DNA from 2 places in the Pallidibacillus thermolactis genome. Region 1 is predicted to be linked to the other one. Evidence: riboswitches for the same ligand, from Rfam matches in the RefSeq annotation. Region 1 holds a riboswitch; the other holds the start of a gene.
What was found. Region 1 has a riboswitch for S-adenosylmethionine ahead of OEV82_RS13855 (YezD family protein). Riboswitches for the same ligand answer to the same signal wherever they lie in the genome.
Positions count from the first base shown of each region.

Region 1 (8,059 bases):
ATATCTTGGGATTTTTTGGCTAAGCCTTCAACCTTTTGAACAGTTTCTTTAAAAACATAATTAATTTTTTTCATTTGTTCTGCCGAATCATCCATTAATTGACTGCCTTCTTCCGTAATCTTCAACATATCTTTTGATGATTGTTGAATACCTTCACCATACTCGTTTGCTTCCTCTAAACGATTCGTAAAAATTTCAACATTAGAAGAGATTTCGCTTGTTTTATTTGCCTGTTCCTCTGCACCAGCTGCTAACTCTTCCATCGTTATTGAAATTTGCTCTGTACCTTGGCTAACTTCATTAGAAGATTGGGTCAGTTCCTCGCTATGATGAGAAACTTTTTCTGAAGCATGTAAAATATTGGCGATCATACTTCTCAACATTTCTTGCATTGTCCGCATTGCTTTCGATAATTGACCAATTTCATCATTTGACACATCTTCGATTGGTTCGGACAAATTCCCTTTGCTTATATGAATCGCTTTATCGCCGAGTTTTTTTATTGGACGGATAATCGATTGGATAAGAAAGTAAATCAGTACTCCTCCGACAACGACAAATAATGCAACAACCAACACAGTTCGCATTAAAATTGGATTGGCCGTATCGGTAACCTCAGAATATCGTAATTGACCCCCTATTTTCCAGTTCGTCGTATCATTCGTGACGAAACTCATTATTTTATCTTCTCCATTTTGTTTATAATTGATGACGCCATAACCTTTACCAAACATTTCCTTAAAAAATTCTTCTTTAACTTCACTGCCTCCTTCTAATTCTGGATGGTATATGACTTTTCCTTTATTATCTAATAAAAATGCAAAACCACTTTCACCAATTTCGACCTGTTCAGCTAAACTTTGTAGGTAAGTTAGAGTAATATCAATAGCAACTACCCCGGAATGATCTGGTGTTGTTTGCGATAAGGTCACAACCATGTTACCTGTCGTTGCTGAAATATAAGGTTCACTAATAATAACTTCTCCTTTATTAGCCATAGCATTTTTATACCAATGCCGCTTTCTAGGATCATAGTCAGCATCCATTTCAGCATCAGGATACTGGACAAATAAACCCGAAGATGTACCTATATATGTTAGTTCCACCTCTTCAGGAAGCACCTGTCCGTAAAAACGAAACATATCCATTAACTCGTTTTGCCGTTCATTTTCATAAAGGTCGGAGGTGACATTTTTGGATAGAAAATTAAGATTCTCAATTCTTGATTCAATCGTTTTCGTTATCGTACTATTTAAAAGTTCTGTACTTTCATTAATTCCATCAATTATTTTTTCTTCAACTGTATCTTTAGCAACAATATATGATGAAGTTCCAATAATAATCGCCGGTAATAATAGAATAATAGAAAATGATAAAATTAATTTTATTTTTAAATTGAACACATTTTTAAATCGTTTTTTCAATTGAAAATCCCCCTTAACATTTCAATATTCCTTATATCGTTTACACATTGAATGTAGGAACTCATAAAATTATCCATTACAGTGTTATTACGATATATGAATAGTACGGTTACTGAAAAAGTTATTTCCTTATAACAATCAACACACTTTGCAACTAGATTTTTTCCTTTAACGATTCGACTTAGTCGATCGTTTATCCTATTCCATATTTCCCTAACAAACTACCTACATATCGGATTTTATTACACAAAATGACAAAAAGCGACTTCTATTCGTCCTTTAAATCTAGTAAAAAAGAATCATTTTTTCATCATCGTCATTTTACCATCTTATAAATCGAACATACTGGAATATAATAGAAACAAAATATTTGAGGAATAGAAATGTCGTCTGTTGCGGTTGCAAAGAAACATAGGGTTGACCCAAAAATAAAAAATGAGCGCAATTCATATTTATAAATTGCACTCATCTTTCGAATTTAAGCTTTTTCAATTGGTGAAAATTCATGTACCCACACTTTTAACGTAGGTATCCATGGCATACCTGGATGGATCGATAAAATTGACTCCTTATAGGACTCAAAACTCTCATAACCTTCTTTTTTCGCATCTTCATCGGTAATATCCCCGAGGGCTTGTTGATACACTTTTTCAATGACAAATTTTTGACCTTCTAGGATCATCACTTCACCAACATCAGCAAATCTTTTCATTCTTCTCGTTGCAGATTTTTTTCCCGAGATCACTTTTTTTATATCTTCCGGAATTGTAATTAACCGTTCAATATTTTCCTTTTCAGAAGGGGCATGTTGATTTACCACACATTAACACCTTGCCTTTCGTTGTATGCAATTAATAATCAAAATGTATATCAAGGATAACTCTAATTGACTATCGACCTATTTGTCTAATCAAGTTAATTTTATCACAAATATGAGCTTGACAATGAATGAGATTTGTATATTTTGTAAAATTTTGAAGTGATTTGATTTTAAGTCATCGATTTGACCTCTTTTTGAAACAAGAAAAATTGTGCAATTGCTTCACGCGCAATTGCACAGTAATCATTGTAGATTTCAAATTATTAATCATGTATAAACACTATCACATGTTCCTGGTGAAGGTTCATAAAAACAATGAGCTTTATATTGCCCGGTAAAAGGTTGACTATACCATTGTGGTGGACAAGGCCCGTATGGATTAAAATACCAAAGTGCATATTTGGCTGGGTGATCGCGCCAATATTTCAAATTCAGTCTTGCCAATCTTCTTTCTGCTTCCCTTGCTGGTTGATAAAATAAATTCCCTTTTTGTACCGCTTCAAAGGAATAATTTCCACCTTGCACATGGAAAATCACATCCTCTACAGACCTTAATTCATTAAAATCTGTACAATCCGCTACAACACGATTCACAATAACATTACCAACATATAACATCCCTTGCTTTCCTTCGCCTTCAGCTTCAGCTCGCATCATCCTTGCCATTAAATCAACATCTTTACTCCGATATGGGATTCTTGCCATTTTGACACCTCCAAATTGGTTGGAGTTTTCATCGTTATTACATAATTATATTCATCTTTATATACTTGATGTTTGAAGATTGAAAATCGATTGTGATTGCCTCTTTTATAAGTTCTCCTTCATTCTAAATACATTAGTATGAACTGTCATTTAACCAGTCAAAAATAAAAATAAATTTTCACAATTCTAGTTGACAAATATAGATCGACTATTTAGAATAATTTTATATTTAAAAATTAAATAAGTGGAACACTCTTATAAAGAGAGGTGGAGGGACTGGCCCAGTGAAGCCTCGGCAACCATTGATGCAAATCAAACGGTGCCAATTCCAGCAGATATTGATCTGAAATATAAGAGGTTTGCAGACGATCGAATTAGATACTTTCGTGCGGCCTCTTATACCAAGAAGCCGCACTTTTTACATTTTTAAAAAAAGGAGATGGAAAAATGGCAGAAAAAAAAGACTCTGAAAATAAAAAATATGAATTAATCAAACAAGCAATCGAAAATTTAGCTTTTGGTGAACTTCATATTACCATTCATAATGGCAAAATCGTACAAATTAATCGTATTGAAAAGCAACGATTCTCTGTTTAGATTTGCTGCTTAATCATTAAGAGATCAAATAGGGGGTGCTTTTATAATTCTTATTCAACATATTCGATACTATAAAGCTGACCGGACAACCGGAAGCCTCTTGAATTCCCACACATCGCTTACCTATGTGTGAATTCGAGAGGTCTTTTTATTTAAAAGATAAAAGGGGGAAATCAAATGAAAAAGGGACTTTTTACACTTCTTTTAATCGGATTCATGATCATTCTTGCTGGATGTACTTCAACATCCACAAACGACGAGAAAAAACTCGTTTTAGGAGCAACTGCTGGTCCTTATAGTGATCAACTAAAGGAAGGGATCGTTCCACTACTTGAAGAAAAGGGCTACAAGGTAGACATTGTCGAGTTTAACGATTATATCCAGCCAAATATTGCGCTAAATGAAGGAGAAATAGATGCAAATCTCTATCAAAATCGCAACTATTTAAAAAACTTTAACGAAGAAAATGGTATGGATTTAGTGCCTGTTTTTGCTGTTCCGACAGCACCAATGGCCCTTTATTCTGATAAACATACCTCTTTAAATGATATTGATAAAGGGATGACCATTACTTTACCAAACGATCCTACTAACTTAGCTCGAGCGCTTCATATGGCAGAACATTATGGTTGGATTTCGATTGATCAATCGGTTAATCCCCTCACGGCCTCTGAAAAAGATATTTTGGAGAACAAATTTGATTTAAACTTTAAACCAATTGAAGCTGCTCAAACACCTCGTTCGTTAAGTGATGCTGACTATGCATTTATTAATGGCAATTTTGCCATAGATTCAGGGTTACAACTTGAAGAAGCAGTAGATTTAGAACGAACACAAGAGGACTTTCTTATCTATTTAACAGTCCGGAAAGAAGATAAGAACAGTACGTTTGTTAAAGATTTAGAAGAAGCTTACAAATCCAAAGAATTTTTACACTATACAAACGAGAATTCAAAAGGTTATGTTAAACCACCATATCAACACGAAATGGAGGAAGGACAATGATTCAAATTCAACATCTTACTAAACGGTATAAAAACACGACTGCCATTAGAAACATTAATTTAACCATTAACCAAGGGGAGATTTTTGGAATTATTGGCTATAGCGGTGCGGGAAAAAGCACTTTACTCAACTGCCTTAATTTATTAGAGAAACCGACGGAGGGAAAGATTATTGTCGATGAAGAAGATATTACTGTATTATCCGAAAAGGAAATTCGGAAAAGGAGACAAAAAATTGGTACGATTTTCCAACATTTTCACTTAATTAGTGCTAAAACCGTTTTCGATAATGTCGCCTTTTCTTTAAAAGCAGCTGGCAAATCAAAAGAGGAAATTCACTTTAAGGTACCCAAGCTTTTGAAATTGGTTGGTCTTCAAGATAAAGCAAATAATTATCCTGCCCAATTATCGGGGGGACAAAAACAAAGGGTCGGTATTGCACGTGCACTAGCCAACGATCCAAAAGTATTACTCTGTGACGAAGCAACTTCCGCCTTAGATCCAACCACGACCGACTCCATTTTACATTTATTAAAAGAAATTAATCGTAACCTAGGGCTCACAATCGTGATCATAACCCATGAAATGGAGGTTGTTCAAAAAATATGTGATCGAGTGGCAGTTATGGAAGCTGGGGAAATCGTAGAACTTGGTGCTGTTTATGATATTTTTTCTGCGCCTAAACATCCTTTAACAAAAGAATTTGTTCAATCCGTACAATCCTTTACATTACCAGATCGGCTATTACAAGAACGGAAAGGAACCATTGTCAAAATCACTTTTAGAGGTGATTCAGCAGAAAATCCAATCATATCAGAAACATTAGCTCATTATCCGATTATGATTAACATTCTTCATGGGCAAATTTCCTATATAAACGACAAACCTCTCGGCACTCTTATTATCGAGGCCATTGGAAAAAAATCAGATATTGATGCTGCCATTCGCTTTATATCCGAACGTACTAAACAATTGGAGGTGTTGGCCGATGTCGCCTGATTTACTTAACGAATTTGGAAAAGCATTTATTGAAACTTCTTGGATGATGTCCATCGCTGTAATTTTTGCCATTATTATCGGTGTCCCCCTTGGCGTCATGCTTTTTGTAACAAGGGAAGGTATGTTTTTTGAAAATAAATTTGTCCAGCAAGTAGCAGGCACAATTGTCAATATTATTCGTTCCATCCCCTTTATTATTTTGTTAGTTGTTCTCATACCTGTTACCAAGCTTATTCTTGGTACATCAATGGGACCGACAGCAGCTAGTGTATCCTTAACGGTTGCTGCCATCCCCTTTTATGCTCGCTTAGTGGAAGCTTCTTTAAGAGAAATTGATCGCGGAGTCATTAAAGCCTCTGAATCATGTGGTGCCTCCCCATGGTTAATTATTAAGGATGTTCTTCTGCCAGAAGCAAAACCAGGAATGATTGCGGGTCTTACGGTAACGATCATTAGTCTATTAAGCTATTCTGCTATGGCAGGAATCGTAGGAGGCGGTGGCATTGGCGACCTCGCCATCCGTTTTGGATATTATCGTTTCCAAAATGACGTTATGATCATCACAGTCATCATATTAATTATTCTTGTCCAACTCATTCAATTTATAGGAGACAAATTAGCCAAAGCAGCTAGTAAAAAATAGAAGGAGGAAAAAGTATGAGCATTCCAACAAAGGAAACGTATCTATATGGGTGGCAACATCCCGATAAAATGAGAGAATATCGTAAAAACCATAAATCGATGGTGAAAAAAGATAAAAGAACGACCCTTAAAGAGGCCATTCAACGTGGTGTAAAAGCAAATGATTATATTGTTTTTGGTGGGATGGGGTCTGTTCGAAATCCGATGGCAGCCGTCCATGAAATTATTCGTCAAAGAATAGGAAATCTCACGATCGGGACAAAAGGTTCTCAACATGACTGGCAACTTCTTGCTGCTAGTGGAAACATAACAAAAGCTGAAGTGTCCTATGGTTTTGCTGATGAAGTACGTGGACTATCACTACCTGCCAGACGAGCAGTAGAGTCAGGACGACTAAAAGTCTTATCAGAAACGACGAATGCAGCATTTCAGTGGAGATTCACTGCAGCAGCTAAAGGACTACCTTTTTACCCAACCCGTTCTTCACTTGGTACGGACACTTTAGCCTATAGTGGCTCTAAAACGATTATCGACCCTTTTACAGAAGAACCAATTGAATTATTACCCGCATGCTACCCAGATGTTGCAATTATTCACGTCCATCGAGCAGACCGCTTCGGGAATTGTCAAATAGATGGCAATATAGCTGAAGATGTGGAAATTGCTCATGCAGCAAAATTCGTCATTATAACGACAGAAGAAATCGTACCTGACGAGGTCATTGAAAAAGACCCTGCTCAAACAAAAATTCCATACTTTACTGTGGATGCCGTAGTGGAAGTTCCTTATGGATCCCATCCAAACCAAGTCCCAGGTCTTTACAGCTTTGATGAGGCCCATTGGCAAGAATGGTTAGATGCATCAGTTCGTGAGGAAACCACACAAGCATATCTAGAAGAATATGTTTATTCAAGTAACGATTTTTATGACTACTTAGAAAAAATTGGTGGTATCCATGTGCTTCACGAGTTGGAAAAAATCGAAAAGAAACTTGTAAACTATCCAAAGGTTGCGAAAAGGAGAGGAGAATAATGGCTACAGATATCGAAAAAATGATCATTGCAGCTTCCCGCTTATTACCTAAAGAAGGAGCAGTTTATGTTGGGACTGGAATGCCATTATTGGCTTCTGTCCTAGCATTAAAAACCCATTCGCCTGATCTTTTACTTGTTTACGAAGGTGGCGGTGTTGGTGGTAAACCGACTGGTCGTTTACCAATCCAAGTAAGCGAATCTCTAACTTACGAAAATGGAATCATCGTCGGCTCTATGGATTATGTAATGAGTTTAGCTCAAGCGGGTTGGATTCAATACGGATTTTTAGGTGGTGCTCAAATTGATGTATATGGAAATTTAAATACGACGGTAATTGGTGATTGGGAACAACCGAAAGTGCGTCTCCCTGGTTCGGGAGGTGGAGCAGATATTGCATCTTTCTGTGAAAAAAATATTATCATTATGCGTCAAGATCGGCAAAAATTTGTAAAAAAACTAGACTTTTTAACAAGTCCTGGCTACTTTTCCGGTCCTGGAGAACGGGAAAAACGAGGTCTGCCTGCCAATACAGGACCATATCGTGTTATTACACAAATTGGTGTATATGGGTTTCATCCAGAAACAAAACGAATGACCTTATTGGAGCTCTTTACAGGAAAAACCATTGATGACGTACATGAAAACAGCAGTTTTCCAATTGATATCAGTGACAACTGGCGCTATGTCAAAGAACCGAACAACGAAGAATTACATACTTTACGAGAATTAGATCGTGACGGAATTGTCCTTACCTAGTTACACATTGACAAGTAAATCTATACTGTCAAGACACTCGACTAAATAATTGAAAGGATGATGTGAATGTCAAAACTA
Region 1 is NZ_JAOUSE010000058.1:2,549-10,607, reverse strand. Features, by position in the region: gene OEV82_RS13870 (methyl-accepting chemotaxis protein) at 1-1,424, opposite strand, end outside; gene OEV82_RS13865 (ASCH domain-containing protein) at 1,903-2,244, opposite strand; gene OEV82_RS13860 (cell wall hydrolase) at 2,512-2,949, opposite strand; SAM riboswitch class I at 3,202-3,306, shown strand; gene OEV82_RS13855 (YezD family protein) at 3,397-3,546, shown strand; gene OEV82_RS13850 (MetQ/NlpA family ABC transporter substrate-binding protein) at 3,724-4,551, shown strand; gene OEV82_RS13845 (methionine ABC transporter ATP-binding protein) at 4,548-5,549, shown strand; gene OEV82_RS13840 (methionine ABC transporter permease) at 5,539-6,192, shown strand; gene OEV82_RS13835 (CoA transferase subunit A) at 6,207-7,223, shown strand; gene OEV82_RS13830 (CoA-transferase subunit beta) at 7,223-7,981, shown strand; gene OEV82_RS13825 (CoA transferase subunit A) at 8,048-8,059, shown strand, end outside.

Region 2 (8,059 bases), on a different contig from region 1:
ATCGTTGTCCAGAACGGCAATGAATATAAACTGGTCGATCCTTCGGTATTTCATTGAGACGATCTCGGAACTCACTTAACGGAATGTTGACTGCATTTTTCAAATGACCTTGGTTATACTCTTTTTCTTCACGGGCATCGATGATAAACGCATTGTTTTCTACAAGCTTACGTACCTCTGAAACTTTCACTTCACGATAACGACCATATAATTGATTGAGTGCGACAAGGGCTGCCATATTGACGACATCTTTTGCTGTACCTAACATTGGTGAATAAGTCAACTCTAAATCTTGTAAGTCTTCCAACGTTCCATCCAACGATATTACAGTTGCAATGACGTCAATTCTTTTATCAACATTTCCCTTTCCTATCGCCTGTGCACCGAGAATTCGACCTGTTGGAACTTCATAAACGAGTTTAAAATGCATCGGATGACTATCTGGCATTAACCCGACTTTATCTGAAGGAATGACATATACTGAATCACAGGAGATGCCGGCTTGTTTTGCTGTCTCCACATTTAAGCCAGTCGATGCTGCATTAAGATTAAACAGATGGATGGAAGAAGAACCGATGACCCCTTTATTCCGGTTCGGAATGCCATACATATGGTTCGCCGCAGCACGCGCTTGTTTTTGAGCTGGACCTGCAAGAGCAAGTCGTGTCGGTTTATGAGTTAGTCGATGATATACTTCAATCGCATCACCGACGGCATAAATATGGCGATCACTTGTTACATAGTTATGATCCACTTTAATTCCACCTGTTTCTCCAATTTCAAGACCAGCATCTTGAGCAAGTGCCGTTTCAGGCTGAACACCAATCGCAACGACAACAGCCTCTGCTTCAACTTTCTTACCTGATTGGGTTTCAACATAACCGTCACAAATTCTTGCCAATCCATCGTTCAAAATTAACTCGACACCATGATCAATCATTTCTTTATGAAGAATTTGCGCCATATCATGATCAAACGGTCTCATGATTTGGTTGGCAAATTCAATTAATGACACATCTAATCCTGCAAGACGTAAATTCTCAGCTACTTCTACACCGATAAACCCACCACCAATGACAGCAATTCGTTTCAATCCATTTTCTTTAATAAATGTGTTTAAATTTTCAATATCATCGACATTTCGGACGGTAAATACATTTGGATTGTCAATACCTTCGATATTCGGTCGAATCGGCTTTGCTCCCGGAGATAAGACTAATTTATCGTAAGATTCTTCATACGTTTGATTTTTTATTAAATCTTTGACTGTGATCGTTTTTTCTTTACGATTTATACGAATGACTTCACTAAAGGTCCGTGCTTCAATGTTATACTTTTTCTTAAAATCTTCTGGAGAAGACAATACAAGCTTCTTACTATTTTCCACGATCCCACTTAAATGATATGGTAAGGAACAATTAGAGAAAGATACATGTGGACCTTTTTCAAACATAATAATTTCAGCCTTTTCATCTAATCTTCTTGCCCGTGCCGCTACGGATGCTCCACCAGCAACTCCACCAACAATGACTATTTTCTTTCCCATTGTCATACCTCCTTATTCTGTTTCTCCTTCCCAAGCTAACATGCCACCTTCAACATTCGTTACATCATAACCTTTTGCAGATAAAAATGCACAAGCCTGACCACTTCTGCCGCCCGAACGGCAAACGATATAATATGGTTTATCTTTGACTAATTCATTTAAACGTTCCGGTATTTGTCCTAATGGAATATGTTTTGCGCCTGGGATTTTCCCTGTTGCAACCTCTTCATCTTCCCGCACATCGAGAATATTTAATTGTTCTCCAGCTTTTAACTTTTCTTCTAATTGTTTTGCATAAATTTTTTTCATGTTTTGCTCGACTCCTTTGTTTTATGTTTATACCCCTATAGGTATTATAATAATAAAAATAAAAGTGAATGTTTAAGATCTACTTTTAACGAGTAAATCAACCGCTTCCTTGATTAATGCTTCTGTGTCTTCTCCTTGTTCAATACTCTTTCGAACACACTGTTCTAAGTTTTTACTTACGATAAGCCCAATCGTCCGATCGATGGCACTTCTTGACGCTGATAACTGGATTACGACGTCTTTACAATCTTTGTTTTGTTCGATCATATTTAGTACGCCTTTTATTTGACCTTCGATTCGTTTTAGACGATTCACGATCGACTTATCATATTCCATATGATCACCTCATTTATTTTTTACAACCTTATAATATACCCCTATAGGTATATTGTCAACCTCTTTACTACCGTTTTTCATATATTCGTCATATTTGAATATAATTTAACGATATCATTTTATCCCAAAGTAAAGTGAGGAAATATTTATGCAAACTTTAACCCATTCCATGACATTTGATTATCCAATTGAAACATTATGGAATTTAGTTCTATCCTTTGAACAATGGGCCCACACCGTTCCTGGTTATCAATCCCATCAAAAAGTGAACGCAAGTCAATATTCCATGTTTATTCTTTCTAATTTTGGTTTTACGAAAAAGCAATTGAATATACAGTTTAAAATTATGGATTTAACAAAACCATCAAAGGTACTATTTAAGGTATCCAACGATAATCAAAATATGAAAGGTCGAGGCTATTTAGAGTTAAGCAAAATTAACAATGAAAAAACATCAGGATTTTTACGTCTAGATTATTTGATAACTGGGACAATGAGTTCAATTATTAAATCAGTCATCTCAAACTCAGGAAAAGAAAAAGCGGAAGCAGCTATTAAAGAAACAGTGCATAATTTATTAAATTAAAACTTCTAGTCTTAATGATTTCTTTTCTGCATTGATTGGCGAATTTTAAAGGAGGGTACACTCTTGTCGGAATATTTGGTGAAGCTTTTGGCATGGTCTGATGAAGCTTTACAAGCGATCGAAAACTCAAGTCATGATGAACGGGATCTTGAAGATTTGAAACATCAATTCATCGTGTTTCGAAAAAAACTTAACGAAAACAAAAAATTAAATGAGCAAGAAATATATGAACAAGCACTTAAGCTTTACAATCAATTTCAAGCACAATTTTCAGTTGATGATCCGGATGTAGTGGCCCGGCAAATAAACAATCAAAGTATTGTACCGATTGGAGAGCATCGATTACCGCCTCTACCTTATGCTTACAATGCTTTAGAACCTTATATCGACGAAGAAACAATGAGGTTACATCACGATAAACATCATAAAAGTTATGTTGATGGTTTAAATAAGGCGGAAATAGAGATGCAAAAAGCCCGTCGAACGAACAATTTTGATCTCATTAAACACTGGGAACGGGAGGCTGCGTTTAATGGCGCAGGACATTATTTGCATACGATCTTTTGGCATATAATGAGCCCGAATGGTGGCGGACAACCGCGAGGAAATTTATTGCAAGCGATTAATCAATCCTTCGGAAGTTTTCATCAGTTTAAAAAACATTTTTCTGAAGCTGCTAATAAAGTGGAAGGTGGCGGTTGGGCCATTCTTGTATGGTCACCACGGGCCAGACGTTTAGAAATTTTACAAGCAGAAAAACATCAAAATTTAAGTCAATGGGATGTAATTCCACTACTCGTCCTTGATGTTTGGGAACATGCTTATTATTTAAAATATAAAAACGACCGAAAAAAATATATTGATAATTGGTGGAATATCGTGAATTGGTCGGAAGTAAATAAACGGTTTAATGAAGCTCAAAACGTTAAATGGCATCCTTATTAATAATATAGATTGTAAAAATATTTGATAAAAGTATAAAGTAGTGTTTAATTGAGATTACTTTTAAATACTTGTACTTTTAGGGTTGTCCAAAAAGACGCCCTCTTTTCTTATCCTTTGTTCCCATTTCCACTTTTAAATCTTTAAGCTAAAAATTTTTTCACTATTTGAAATCCCTTGGATCGTATTGTTTTACATCATCGTTTGGTGAGTTACCTGTTCCATCCTTAGCCTTACTGTTTGGTGTACCGTAAATTTGATTATCTTTTGTAACCTCTCTACCTTCTTGGAACCTTGCTTTCTTTTTCATTATATGATCACCTTAACCTTTCATTTATTTTTCAAAAAATTTATTCGTCATCAATTCAAAATCGCCACTTAGGCTATCATTATTTCCATTTTTAACTAGCGTATCAGCAAATACTTTCATCCGACGGTAAGCTTCTGGATGAAAAGATATATAAACACGTTCAATAGATGGATCCTGGCTTAAAATAACGTTTTTAATCCACTTTTCATATTTTTTTTTGATTGGATCTAGTTCCGTATCCCTTCTTTTTACTTTTTCATCATTTAACTGTAATGCCCGATTAACTCCTTCTTTTATAGCTCTCCCAGTTTTACCCTGTTGATCGTTATTTTTACTACGATTAATATCTGTCCAAATAGCAACATAAGCCTCTTGATTTAAAATGATCACTTCGGCCTTTTCTACTATATCTAGTTTTTCCAAATCTCTTACTAACGGTTTAGAAACATAAAACTTATCCTTATTACTCATTTCAATTGGATTATCATTTTTCGGAATGTAGTGAACATGCATCGGAATCAATTTGTCATGATTGGCTACTTCTTCTCCAGAACAACCAACAAGCCCTATCAACAACGCAATAGTTATAAAATAGTTCAATTTTCGCATGCTGAAACCTCACCCTATCTATTTGTTCAAGAATAGGTTGGCTAATATTTTGCAATTTATACAATTGGATAGGCTTTTTTATTTTTATAAATTTTCATTCAACGCCTTTACGTAAAGTAAAATTTATGATAAACTAGAACCAACTGAATATGGTTATCAAGAGTGAATGAGAGACCTGGCTCGATGACTTCACAGCAACCTGCCCTTTCAGGTAAGGTGCTCCAACCAGCAAAGCATTGCTTTGGATGATAACGAACGGCTGAACGCTCTTTGTTGCATCCTGCAATGAAGAGCTTTTTTTCGTTCGTTTCAAAACAAATATAGGAGTGAAACGAAATGAATGTAAGTGGTTTTATAAGAGGGTATATGTCGAAAAACATGACCGGAGAAACGTTTTTCATGAAAGTTGCCGATACTATCGAGAAACAATTGCAAGAATGGGATCCAACATATCACGTACTTTTACTAAAATTTAAAGACTACGTACTCATTGTTCAAAAAGGGGAAACTTCTTATGAATTAACGATTTCAGAACAAGAACTTGCTCAGCATCAAAGTCGTTCTCCCTTCTCCTTAGATCACAAAATTTGGTGCGTGTTACAACAGGAAGGTTTACAAATTGTAAAAGGTAAAGGAAACTACATAGACCACTGTATCTCTTAAAAAAATGGAAAGAAATGTATAATCTGTGGAATTTCGTTAAAAGTTATATGTGGGAGGTGCAGAAAATGTCAAAAGATCGCCAGGAAACGAAACTTAGAAAAAGTGGTCATGTAGCTTCAGACAGGGACCCATCCCTTGAAAATGATGGAGCAACGAAATTGTCAAGTCCAGAAGAAGCACGGAGATTAAATGACAATAAACGTTAAGCGTGTATTTCCAAGTTGACTTATCGGAATAATGGCATATAATATAAACAACCAAAACGAAGAAAATCAACTTATCCAGAGAAGTGGAGGGAATTGGCCCGATGAATCTTCAGCAACAGGTTCTGTGTATGAACACTGTGCTAAATCCAACAAGTATTTCACTTGAAAGATAAGTTGAGGTGATTGAACCTCTTCTTATTTTTCAAGGAGAGGTTTTTTAAGGAGTGATGGAATTGACACACCAAAATCGAAAAACAATAGCAGAAAGAAAAAATAAATTAATTAATAAATTAATTGCTTATAACATCTATAAAAAAGACGGTCGACATTTATATGAATTATCTTTATTTGAACTTGAACAAGAATATAAAAAACTCATCAAAGAATCGCATCCCCACGGTGAACTAAATTCAATCCATGTTAAATAAGCAAATGTTACAAGGAGTCCTGATTATTGTATCGAGGACTCTTTTTGATTGGATTATTTTTATAAATGACGAAGCCATTACCCCTTAGCCAAATAATGTTGACACAGCGGTAAAAATTTTGAGTAATATAGAAAATTTTCAATTTGAATATAACGCAATCGCTTTATAGATCCTTTACCTGTCATTAGATTAAATGAATGAAAATCCCAATTATAATTTTACCAGCTAGCTTACTCAGCTTTTGTCTATTCTAATCAAATGTGAGTGTTAAATCTGACTGCAAGATTATGTATTTCGGTTAACATAAAAATAAAAGAAAAAAAATGGAAGGAAGCAGTGCACAACTCATTAGTAACTGAATAATATCATTACGGATAATGCTGGAAATATTTTAAAAAATAGACCCATCATTCTCGGTTGATGGGTTCAACCTTGTTCAGGCTCGTTTTATTCAATTTTCGATCGCTTCTCAACCAAATTTTTCGTTCCACTATAAAATCCGCTGGCCGATAATCCGAGCATAATACCGACTAAAACTCCTTCTTTCGGTGTCACATCTACATAAACCAATGTTATTATAATTCCTAAAAAAATAGCGACAATTGGAGAGTACTTGGCTGGTAAGCCAATCTTTTTAAAGATTTCTGTAATCCCAGCAATTAATGGAATAATCGCAACATCATAGATTTCAAACATAATTCCTCCCTCCTTTGTAATAAACTATGAAATTTTCAAATATAATGGAACGGCTAGCATGGGGTAGAAAGGAATTTTTTTCCAGTGACAAGCATGAACTGGCTCTATTCATGGACATTTAAGAAGAAAATAGGATTTTAATTGAAAAACTTTCTGTAACTTGCAATCAGTATGATATAATCCATGGAAATAATTCCATTTTTGTCTAATGATGTTTCGAAGTTGAAAAAGGGGATGAGGAAATGAAAATTTACGGTTATACAATTGATAAAGCTGGAAGATGTCAGCACTATCACAGTAAGAAGGATATTATTTCTATTAAATTTAAGTGTTGCAATAAATATTATCCGTGTTATAAATGTCATGTGGAATGCGAGGACCACCCCATTCAATCTTGGAAAAAGGAAGAATATGAGGAACTTGCCATCCTTTGTGGCATCTGTAAAAAAGAACTGACGATAAATGAATACTTAAACAATGATAAATGTATTTATTGCCATGCTTTGTTTAATCCGAAATGTTCCAGTCACTACCATATTTACTTTGGTATGACCGGTCACAGTCGAACAATGTAATTTTTAATAAAAATGAAAGGTGCTGTCCTATAAGGACAAAAATAGTAGATTTTGAAAAAAGGCGGTAACTTTCCTACTTGTTTAGCTTTTGTCCATTTGTGCGGAGCATAAGTGCCAACACACGAGCTTATAGACATGCGTCAATGTGCGTCCTCGTTGTGAAGTCTGAGGCTTAGCCACTGAGTGCACGGACGCCAATGGAACAGAAAATCTACTCGGTTTTCCTTTATGGACAGCCCTCGGTGCATTAAACGACTAAAAGTTTTTCAATCTCTTCTTTTAGCTTCAAAGACGAAACATTTGATGCGAAACGACCAACAACCTGTCCGTTTCGATCAACGAGAAACTTCGTAAAATTCCACTTAATTGCTTCACTACCTAAAACACCTTTTGCCTGACTTTTTAGATATTTGAATAACGGATGAGTATTTTCACCATTAACATCGACTTTCGCAAACATCGGAAAAGTTACCCCGTAATTCCTTTCACAAAAAGCAGCAATCTCATCTTCTGTTCCAGGTTCCTGACTGCCAAATTGGTTACAAGGAAAACCAAGCACTTCAAAACCACGAGGATAATACTCATCATACAATTGCTGTAATTCTTTATATTGCGGTGTAAAACCACACTTACTGGCTGTATTTACAATTAACAACACTTTTTCTTTAAATTCTCCAAGACTAATTTCTTCACCTTTGATTGTTTTAGCGGAGTAAGCATAAATCGACATTCGGTAAACACTCCCTTTCCTATTTTTGTTCTATTAGTTTATCAAATATCTAGAACGAAGTAGAACCATTTACTACTTTGGATAACCGGTTTTTCTGTGTTCAGCTACCTGATGAAATCACTT
Region 2 is NZ_JAOUSE010000024.1:2,614-10,672, reverse strand. Features, by position in the region: gene OEV82_RS08840 (FAD-dependent oxidoreductase) at 1-1,546, opposite strand, end outside; gene OEV82_RS08835 (rhodanese-like domain-containing protein) at 1,559-1,855, opposite strand; gene OEV82_RS08830 (metal-sensitive transcriptional regulator) at 1,928-2,191, opposite strand; gene OEV82_RS08825 (SRPBCC family protein) at 2,340-2,777, shown strand; gene OEV82_RS08820 (superoxide dismutase) at 2,841-3,722, shown strand; gene OEV82_RS08815 (hypothetical protein) at 3,883-4,029, opposite strand; gene OEV82_RS08810 (hypothetical protein) at 4,054-4,638, opposite strand; SAM riboswitch class I at 4,789-4,893, shown strand; gene OEV82_RS08805 (hypothetical protein) at 4,975-5,301, shown strand; gene OEV82_RS08800 (YpzI family protein) at 5,367-5,507, shown strand; SAM riboswitch class I at 5,576-5,683, shown strand; gene OEV82_RS08795 (Fur-regulated basic protein FbpA) at 5,735-5,935, shown strand; gene OEV82_RS08790 (hypothetical protein) at 6,383-6,631, opposite strand; gene OEV82_RS08785 (CHY zinc finger protein) at 6,874-7,206, shown strand; gene OEV82_RS08780 (glutathione peroxidase) at 7,454-7,936, opposite strand.
Region 2: linked by a shared signal. The riboswitch ahead of OEV82_RS08795 (Fur-regulated basic protein FbpA) and the one ahead of OEV82_RS13855 (YezD family protein) in region 1 are both predicted to bind S-adenosylmethionine.